Mesorhizobium shangrilense: one gene and its partners. The protein of the gene in region 1 interacts with the protein of each later gene in a pairwise test. Links are inferred from orthologs where the notes say so. Each region holds a gene or a part of one and is shown in the gene's direction. Other genes may lie near its edges.

Region 1 (2,803 bases):
CGAATCCTCGGGGAAGGTGCCGACAACCTTGACCTTCTTCTCGGCGGCGGCGTCGGTCTTGTAGACGATGCCGAGCGGGGCTTCGCCGGTCGCCACCAGCGCGAGTGCGGCACGCACGTTCTCAGCCTGTGCGACCTTGCCCTCGACGGAGGACCAGACGCCCAGCTTTTCAAGCGCGGCCTTGCCGTACTTGCCGGCCGGGACATAATCGACGTTGGCCATTGCCAGTCGGCCGTCGCCCACAAGACCTGCGAGGTCGAAATTGGCGGCAATGGTGGTGGAGGCGGCCGAATCCGCAGGCGCGACGAGCACGATGCTGTTGCCGAGCAGTTTTGTCTCGGTTTCTTTCTTCGTCAGGTTCTTCTCGGAAAGATACGCCATCCAGTCGAGGTCCGCGGACATGAAGACGTCGGCCGGCGCGCCCTGTTCGATCTGCTTGGCCAGGGCCGAACTTGCAGCGTAGGAGATGGTCGCCTTCTCGCCGACCTCGGCCGCGCAGGCCTCGTTGACGGCGTCGAGCGCGTTCTTGAGGCTCGCGGCGGCGAAGACGGTGACGTTCTCCTCGGCAAGCGCCGCGGGCGTCAGCGCCGTCATTGCGGCAACCGACATCCCCGCCACTCCGAGCGCCATCCTGATCGTTGAACGCATGATACCTCCCCCTTCGACCAATCGATATATTCAGATGGATATAACACCAACGAACTGAACCGCGTCAACAGGCGTATGTGCTGCCATAGAGTAGCAAGCGCCTAGGGCGCCGCGTTGTGTTTAAGCGAATCGTTCGCATGCGCGATGCTGCTATCAGGGGCGCGACACTCGGCCGTCCCCCGCCAAGGTGTAACTTTCCGTCCGCGGCCATTGCGGCTATAGAGCCCTCGTTCCAAGCCGCGCCCGACATGGAGACGTCATGAGCCGCAGCATCCTTATCGCCCCGTCCATACTGTCGGCGGACTACTCGCGGCTCGGAGAGGAGGTCGAGGCCATCGACGCGGCCGGCGCCGACTGGATCCATCTCGACGTCATGGACGGCCATTTCGTGCCGAACATCAGCTTCGGCGCGCCGATCATCAAGGCGCTGCGCGATCGCACCAAGAAGCTGTTCGACTGTCACCTGATGATCGCGCCGGTGGACCGCTACCTGGACGCCTTCATCGACGCCGGCTGCGACCAGATCACCGTTCATGCCGAGGCAGGGCCGCATCTCGACCGCTCCCTCCAGGCGATCAAGTCCGCCGGCCGGATGGCCGGCGTCTCGCTCAATCCGTCGACGCACGAAAGCGCGATCGAATACGTGCTCGACCGGGTCGACACCGTGCTCGTCATGACCGTCAATCCCGGCTTCGGCGGCCAGGCCTTCATCCCCGCCACGCTGGACAAGATCCGCCGCATCAGGACTATGATAGGCGATCGCCCGATCCGCATCGAGGTCGACGGTGGCGTGGGCGTCGAGACGGCGCCGCTTGCGGCCGCTGCCGGGGCCGACGTCTTCGTCGCCGGTGCGGCCGTCTTCAAGGGCGGCAACCTGGAGTCCTACCGGCAGAACATCGCGGCGATCCGCGGCGCGGCCGAGCGCGCCATCGCCGCCTAGCAAAAGGAGGCGACCATGCCGACGGCAGCACCTGTTTGCGATTTCGGATGGAAGGCGGTCGATTTCGTGCTTGCGGGCGTGGACGGCCAGTCGCGCTCCATCCTCGGCGAGGCGGGGCCGAACGGCCTCGTCGTCGCCTTCATCTGCAACCACTGCCCCTATGTGAAGGCGGTGATCGGCCGGATGGCGCGGGACGCCGCCGACCTGCGGGCGATCGGGGTCGGTTTCGTGGCGATCAATTCGAACGACGCGGGCGCCTATCCCGAAGATTCCTTCGAGAACATGAAGCTGTTCGCCGAGAGGCACAAGCTGGGCTTCCCCTACCTCCATGACGAGAGCCAGGACGCGGCCCGCGCCTACGGAGCTGCCTGCACGCCGGACTTCTTCGGCTTCAACGGCAAGCTGGAGCTGCAGTATCGTGGCCGTCTCGACGCCTCCCGCAAGGAGGAAGCTGCGTCGGATCTCAAGCGCGACCTCTACGAGGCGATGCGACAGGTCGCGGAAACCGGCGAAGGTCCGCGCGAGCAGGTCGTCGCCATCGGCTGTTCCATCAAGTGGCGCGACGCGGCATGAACGACTCTGCCCCCGTGGCGCGGCGCTGGCCGCAGGCGGTGCTGCTCGACCTCGACGGCACGCTGGTCGATTCCGCGCCAGATATCCAGGCGGCGACCAACCAGCTGCTGGCCCGCCATGCGCTCGGGCCGCTGATGCTCGACGAGGTCAAGTCGATGGTCGGGCAGGGGGTGAAGGTTCTGGTCGAACGCGCCTTCCGCGCCTGCGGCAGGCCGCTGGAAGGCGAGGCGCTGGAGAATGAGCATATCGCCATGCTCGACATCTACGGCAATCACCTGACCGAATTCACGGTGCTGATGCCATCCGCCGCAGAGACGCTCGAGGGACTCCACGGCGACGGGGTCCGCCTGGCGGTGGCGACCAACAAGCCGCAGCGCGCCGCCGAGGCCATCCTCGATCACTTCGCCCTGTTCCCCTATCTCGGCTCAGTTGTCGGCGGCGATGCCGGTGTCGCCAAGAAACCGGCGCCCGACATTCTGCTCGCCGCGCTCGACCGCCTCGGCGTCGAGCCCTGGAATGCGCTGATGGTGGGCGACAGCATGGCCGACGTCGCTTCCGCGCGGGCCGCGGGTGTCGCGGTTGTTATCGTGCGCGGCGGCTACACGACCGTGCCGGTCGAGGAGCTCGGCGCGGACCTGCTCC
Region 2 (2,850 bases), 100 kb from region 1 along the record:
GCTCGAGATGGCGGCGCCGGACTATTCGATGCGCCTTGCCATGCTGAAGCAGAGGCTGGCGAGCGCCAAGGCCGATGACCAGTCGATGTCGATCGGCGAGGACATCCTCCATCACATCGCGCAGACCATAACCGGCAGCGGACGGGAGCTCGAAGGGGCGTTCAACCAGTTGCTCTTCCGGCAGTCCTTCGAGCCGCAGATCACCATCGACCGTATCGACGAGATCCTAGGCCACATCTACCGCGCCGGCGAGCCCAAGCGCGTCCGCATTGAAGACATCCAGCGCATCGTGGCGCGCCACTACAACGTCTCCAAGACCGAGCTTCTGTCGAACAGGCGCACGCGCACCATCGTCAAGCCGCGCCAGATCGCCATGTATCTTTCGAAGGTGATGACGCCACGCTCGCTTCCGGAAATTGGCCGGCGTTTCGGCGGGAGGGATCACACCACGGTGCTCCACGCGGTCCGCAAGATCGAGGACCTGTCCGGAGGCGACAACACGCTAGCTCAGGAGCTGGAACTCCTGCGCAGGCTGATCAACGAGCAGGCCTAGCAGCCAGCCGTGCGCATCGACCAGCAAGCTGGCTGGAGCTAGGCCGGGGATAGATGCGGCGGACCGCCCGCCCCCGGCGGGTGTTATCCCCAGGCCGCCCGCGGCGCGATGCAAATCAGCGCCGCGGGCTTGCGTTTCCTGAGCATTTCCTGTCAGTCTCTGCCGGAATTCAACTGCTTTAAGCCGTTTGCGGCTGTCCGATAGGGACAGGCGCTGGCGATCGAACCCGAGCCTTGTCATGCGTGTTGTCCTCGAACGCTCCAACCTCCTGAAGTCCCTAAGCCACGTTCATCGTGTCGTGGAGCGGCGCAACACGATCCCGATCCTGTCGAACGTCCTCCTCAACGCCGCGGGCGCCAGCCTGGACCTGAAGGCGACCGACCTCGACCTCGAGATCACCGAGGCGATCGCCGCAGTGGTGGAACAGGCAGGCGCGACGACCGTCCCTGCGCATCTGCTCTACGACATCGTGCGCAAGCTCCCCGACGGTGCGGAGGTGATGCTGAAGACCGACGACGACGGTAACTCGATGACTGTCATCTCCGGCCGGTCGAGCTTCCGTCTGCAGTGCCTGCCGCAGTCCGACTTCCCGGAACTGACCGCCGGCTCGCTCTCCCACACCTTCCGCCTGGAATCGGCCTCGCTCAAGGCGTTGATCGACAAGACCCAGTTCGCGATCTCGACGGAGGAGACGCGCTACTACCTCAACGGCATCTACCTGCACACGCTGGAGATCGGCGGCCAGCTGAAGCTGCGGGCCGTGGCGACCGATGGCCACCGCCTGGCGCGTGCGGAGATCGAGGCGCCTGCAGGCTCCGAGGGAATGCCGGGCGTCATTATCCCCCGCAAGACGGTCAGCGAGTTGCAGAAGCTGGTCGACGACCCGGACGTCGTGGTGACGGTCGAGCTTTCCGACACCAAGATCCGCCTCACCATCGGCAGCGTGGTGCTGACGTCCAAGCTCATTGACGGCACTTTCCCGGACTACCAGCGCGTCATTCCGACCGGAAACGACAAGCAGCTGATCCTCGACCGGCAGACCTTTGCCCAGGCCGTGGACCGCGTGTCCACGATCTCTTCGGAGCGCGGGCGTGCGGTGAAGCTGACCATCGGCAACGGTCAGGTGACGCTTGCCGTGAACAATCCGGATTCCGGCAGCGCCACCGAAGAGCTGGCCGCCGACTACTCGTCAGATCCGCTCGAAATCGGCTTCAACGCGCGCTACCTGCTCGACGTGGCCGCCCAGCTTTCCGGCAGCGAGGCCAAGTTCATGTTGGCCGACGCCGGATCGCCGACGCTGATCCACGACACCGCGGACGAGCGCGCGCTCTATGTGCTGATGCCGATGCGGGTGTAGCGCGCCGTATCCGGCGCATGCCCAGCAGCACATCGGCCAGCCTCATGGACCCGCAACCTTATCTGAGCCGGCTGCAGCTCACCGACTTCCGCAACTACGCCCATCTGGCCGTCACGCTGCGTCCGGGGCCGGTCGTGCTGACCGGCGAGAACGGCGCCGGCAAGACCAATCTTCTCGAGGCAGTCTCCTTCCTGACGCCCGGCCGCGGCCTGCGCCGCGCCACCCTCGAGGAGATCGCCCGTGAGGGCGGCGGACCGGGATTTGCCGTCCACGCACGTCTGGAAGGGCCGTTCGGCGACTGCGAGATCGGCACCGGAACGGCTGGAAACGCCGCCGGCGAAGGCGGACGCAAGGTGCGCATCAACGGTGCGACGGCCCGATCGGCGGACGAATTGCTGGAATGGCTGCGGGTGGTGTGGCTGACGCCGGCCATGGACGCGCTCTTCGTCGGGCCGGCAGGCGACCGCCGCCGCTTCCTCGACCGGCTGGTGCTGGCGGTCGATCCGCTCCACGGGCAGCGCGCACTCGACTACGAGAAAGCCATGCGCGGGCGCAACCGCCTGCTCGCCGAAGAGCAGCGGGACGGCGCATGGCTCGACGCGATCGAGCTGCAGATGGCGGAGACCGGTGTCGCCATAGCCGCCGCGCGCGCCGAGATGGTGCGCCTGCTTGCCGCGATGATCGCCAAGCTGCCCGACGACGGACCCTTCCCGCATGCCGACATCGAACTGGCCGGCACGCTGGAAGCGGAAATCGGCTCTCTGCCGGCGGTTGAGCTGGAAGAGCGGTTCCGCGAGGCGCTGGGGCGCGGGCGGGAACGCGACCGCGCAGCCGGACGAACGCTGGAAGGCCCGCACCGCTCGGACATACTGGTGCGCCATCGGCCGAAGGACATGCCGGCCGCGCTCTGCTCGACAGGCGAGCAGAAGGCCCTCCTCGT
Region 3 (2,817 bases), 2.8 Mb from region 1 along the record:
TTCGTTCCGCCCCGGGGCTACTGAGCGGCGCATCCAATAATGGCGGCAGTATTCACGGCGACGAAACCGGAACTTTTCCCGAGGGCTCGTCATTGTGCTCACATCGAAATGAAACTCCAAGGAGCGCCACCATGACCACCCATTCCGGGCACACAGCCGCCATTCCAGCAACGAAGGTGATCGGGACGGCGGTCTACAACACGGCCGGCCAGAACATCGGTACGATCGAGGACGTCATGCTCGACAAGCTGTCCAACGGCATCATGTTTGCCGTCATAGGCTTCGGCGGCTTTCTGGGAATTGGCGAAAAGTTCCACGCCATTCCCTGGTCCGCGCTGGACTATCAGGCCAACACGGGCGGCTACGTCGTTCCCTTCTCCAAGGAACAGCTGCAGGCGGCTCCGGCCTACTCGGTTGCCGAATTGACCGGCAATGACGGCCAGGAAGCTCGCGACGCTTCCTACGCGTATTTCAAGATCGAACCCTATTGGTAATGACCACATACCGGTTCTGACCCCATAGCGAGGTGCGGCGGACGCGGCCGGGCGATTACCCGGCCGCTTCTTTGTGCGCATCCGTCGGCGTGATTCACCGCGAATTCCTTCGGTGTGCATTGAGTTTTGGCGTGCTTCAGTTAAGAGGAGCGCGTTTTTCACACGGTTTTTTCCGGAGGGCTCAATATGACCGCCATTGTCGACATCGTCGGCCGCGAAATTCTGGACAGCCGTGGAAACCCGACGGTTGAAGTCGACGTGGTGCTGGAAGACGGCTCGATGGGCCGCGCGGCGGTGCCGTCCGGCGCCTCGACGGGCGCCCACGAGGCAGTCGAGCTGCGCGACGGCGGCAAGCGCTACCTCGGCAAGGGTGTCCAGAAGGCCGTAGATGCAGTCAACGGCGAGATTTTTGAGGCGATCGGCGGCATGGAGGCCGAGGGCCAGCTCCATATCGACCAGACCATGATCGATCTCGACGGCACGCCGAACAAGAGCCGGCTCGGCGCCAACGCCATCCTGGGCGTGTCGCTCGCGGTCGCCAAGGCAGCTGCCGAGGCCTCCGGCCTGCCGCTCTACCGCTATGTCGGCGGCCCGAACGCCCGCGTGCTGCCGGTGCCGATGATGAACATCATCAATGGCGGCGCCCACGCCGACAATCCCATCGACTTCCAGGAATTCATGATCATGCCGGTGGGTGCCCCGTCGCTGCGCGACGCCGTGCGTTGGGGATCGGAGATCTTTCACACGCTGAAGAAGGGCCTGAAGGACGCCGGCCACAACACGAATGTGGGTGACGAGGGCGGCTTCGCGCCCAACCTGAAGAGCGCGCAGGCCGCGCTCGACTTCGTCATGGCTTCGATCGAGAAGGCCGGCTTCAAGCCGGGCGAGGAAATCGCTCTTGCGCTCGATTGCGCCGCGACCGAGTTCTTCAAGGACGGAGCCTACGTCTACGAAGGCGAGAAGAAGACGCGTGACCCGAAGGCGCAGGCCAAGTATCTCGCCAAGCTGGCGGCTGACTATCCGATCATCTCGATCGAGGACGGCATGGCCGAGGACGATTGGGACGGCTGGAAGTACCTGACCGATCTCTGCGGCGACAAGGTGCAGCTCGTCGGCGACGACCTCTTCGTCACCAATTCGGCACGCCTGCGCGACGGCATCAAGATGGGCGTCGCCAATTCGATTCTCGTCAAGGTGAACCAGATCGGCTCGCTGTCGGAGACGCTCGACGCGGTCGAGACCGCTCACAAGGCGCGCTACACGGCGGTGATGTCCCATCGCTCGGGCGAGACCGAGGACTCCACCATCGCCGACCTCGCGGTCGCCACGAACTGCGGACAGATTAAGACCGGCTCGCTGGCCCGCTCCGACCGGCTGGCGAAATACAACCAGCTCATCCGCATCGAGGAAGAGCTGGGCAAGCAGGCGAAGTACGCCGGCGCTTCCATCCTTAGGGCGTGATCGCGTCAGTCCGTGGGATTGCCCGCGGACGCTCTGCGCTCACCAACTTCACGTCATCAAGCGGCCCGCTCCCTCATGGGGGCGGGCTCTTTTCTTTCGTGCGTAGCGCGCCCACCGCTGCACCGGTTGGAGCAAGTGGCGACTGGGTCCAAAAGGCACAGCCCGCGCCAAGCGCATAAAAGAAAGCGGCGGGCCCACCCCAGGGCCGCCTGTCCGTAACTGTCCATTAAGCATGTCCGGGCGACAAGGGAGGTTCCCGCATGGATATTCGGCGATGTGGACACGTCATCACAAGAACAGAAATACCGGCCGTCTGATCCTGCCGACAGTGTGCGCCGCGTTTCTCGCCTATTTCGGCTATCACACCTATAATGGCGAATACGGCATCAATTCGAAGCACCAGCTCGAGCAACGCCGCACAGAGTTGACCGCTCGGCTCGAGAAGTTGCACGACGAACGGATCCATATCGAGCGTCGCGCGAACCTGCTGAGGGACGGCAACCTAGAGAAGGACATGCTCGACGAGTACGCGCGGCGGGCGCTCAGCATGTCGAAGCCCGACGAGGTCGTCATCATGCTCGACGAGGCTTTTGTCAATTAACCGAAAGTTGGTTAAGCACCAAGAAGTTTAATCATTCTAACGAGTTAAAAGCATGACAGCCATGCGTTTTTCGGCATGGCCGACGACCGCTTTGCGTGTTAGCCTTTCCTAAATTCAAAGGGGAGGCAGCCTTGCTGGAACTCCCTTTTGCTCTCCGGGACGAGACGCACGATAGGGAGTGTAGAATGGCGACTGCCGCTCGAAAAGCGCCGGCGAAAGCCAAGTCTGACAGATCACCAGCGGCGCCGACAGCGCCAAAAC

The links. The genes of interacting proteins can lie anywhere in the genome.
Region 2: the proteins of rpe (region 1) and dnaN interact in binary tests that used the Escherichia coli proteins (3 or more experiments, as listed by UniProt). The link is inferred for Mesorhizobium shangrilense from one-to-one orthologs.
Region 3: the proteins of rpe (region 1) and eno interact in binary tests that used the Escherichia coli proteins (3 or more experiments, as listed by UniProt). The link is inferred for Mesorhizobium shangrilense from one-to-one orthologs.

What each region holds. Positions count from the first base shown.
Region 1 is NZ_JAQGPN010000001.1:104,648-107,450, reverse strand. What follows is about bases 12-2,747. They hold rpe (ribulose-phosphate 3-epimerase), read left to right. Parts: upstream 12-907; coding sequence 908-1,588; downstream 1,589-2,747. Other genes in these bases: gph (phosphoglycolate phosphatase), read left to right, coding at 2,158-2,747; PD284_RS00490 (thioredoxin family protein), read left to right, coding at 1,604-2,161; modA (molybdate ABC transporter substrate-binding protein), read right to left, coding at 12-609. Also shown: more of modA, read right to left, coding at 1-11; more of gph, read left to right, coding at 2,748-2,803. UniProt on the Escherichia coli protein: Catalyzes the reversible epimerization of D-ribulose 5-phosphate to D-xylulose 5-phosphate.
Region 2 is NZ_JAQGPN010000001.1:891-3,740, forward strand. It holds dnaN (DNA polymerase III subunit beta), read left to right. Parts: upstream 1-791; coding sequence 792-1,910; downstream 1,911-2,850. Other genes in the region: dnaA (chromosomal replication initiator protein DnaA), read left to right, coding at 1-553; recF (DNA replication/repair protein RecF), read left to right, coding at 1,955-2,850. UniProt on the Escherichia coli protein: Confers DNA tethering and processivity to DNA polymerases and other proteins. Acts as a clamp, forming a ring around DNA (a reaction catalyzed by the clamp-loading complex) which diffuses in an ATP-independent manner freely and bidirectionally along dsDNA.
Region 3 is NZ_JAQGPN010000001.1:2,904,222-2,907,038, forward strand. It holds eno (phosphopyruvate hydratase), read left to right. Parts: upstream 1-680; coding sequence 681-1,955; downstream 1,956-2,817. Other genes in the region: PD284_RS14015 (hypothetical protein), read left to right, coding at 1-24; PD284_RS14020 (PRC-barrel domain-containing protein), read left to right, coding at 132-494; PD284_RS14030 (FtsB family cell division protein), read left to right, coding at 2,230-2,556; pdhA (pyruvate dehydrogenase (acetyl-transferring) E1 component subunit alpha), read left to right, coding at 2,742-2,817. UniProt on the Escherichia coli protein: Catalyzes the reversible conversion of 2-phosphoglycerate (2-PG) into phosphoenolpyruvate (PEP). It is essential for the degradation of carbohydrates via glycolysis.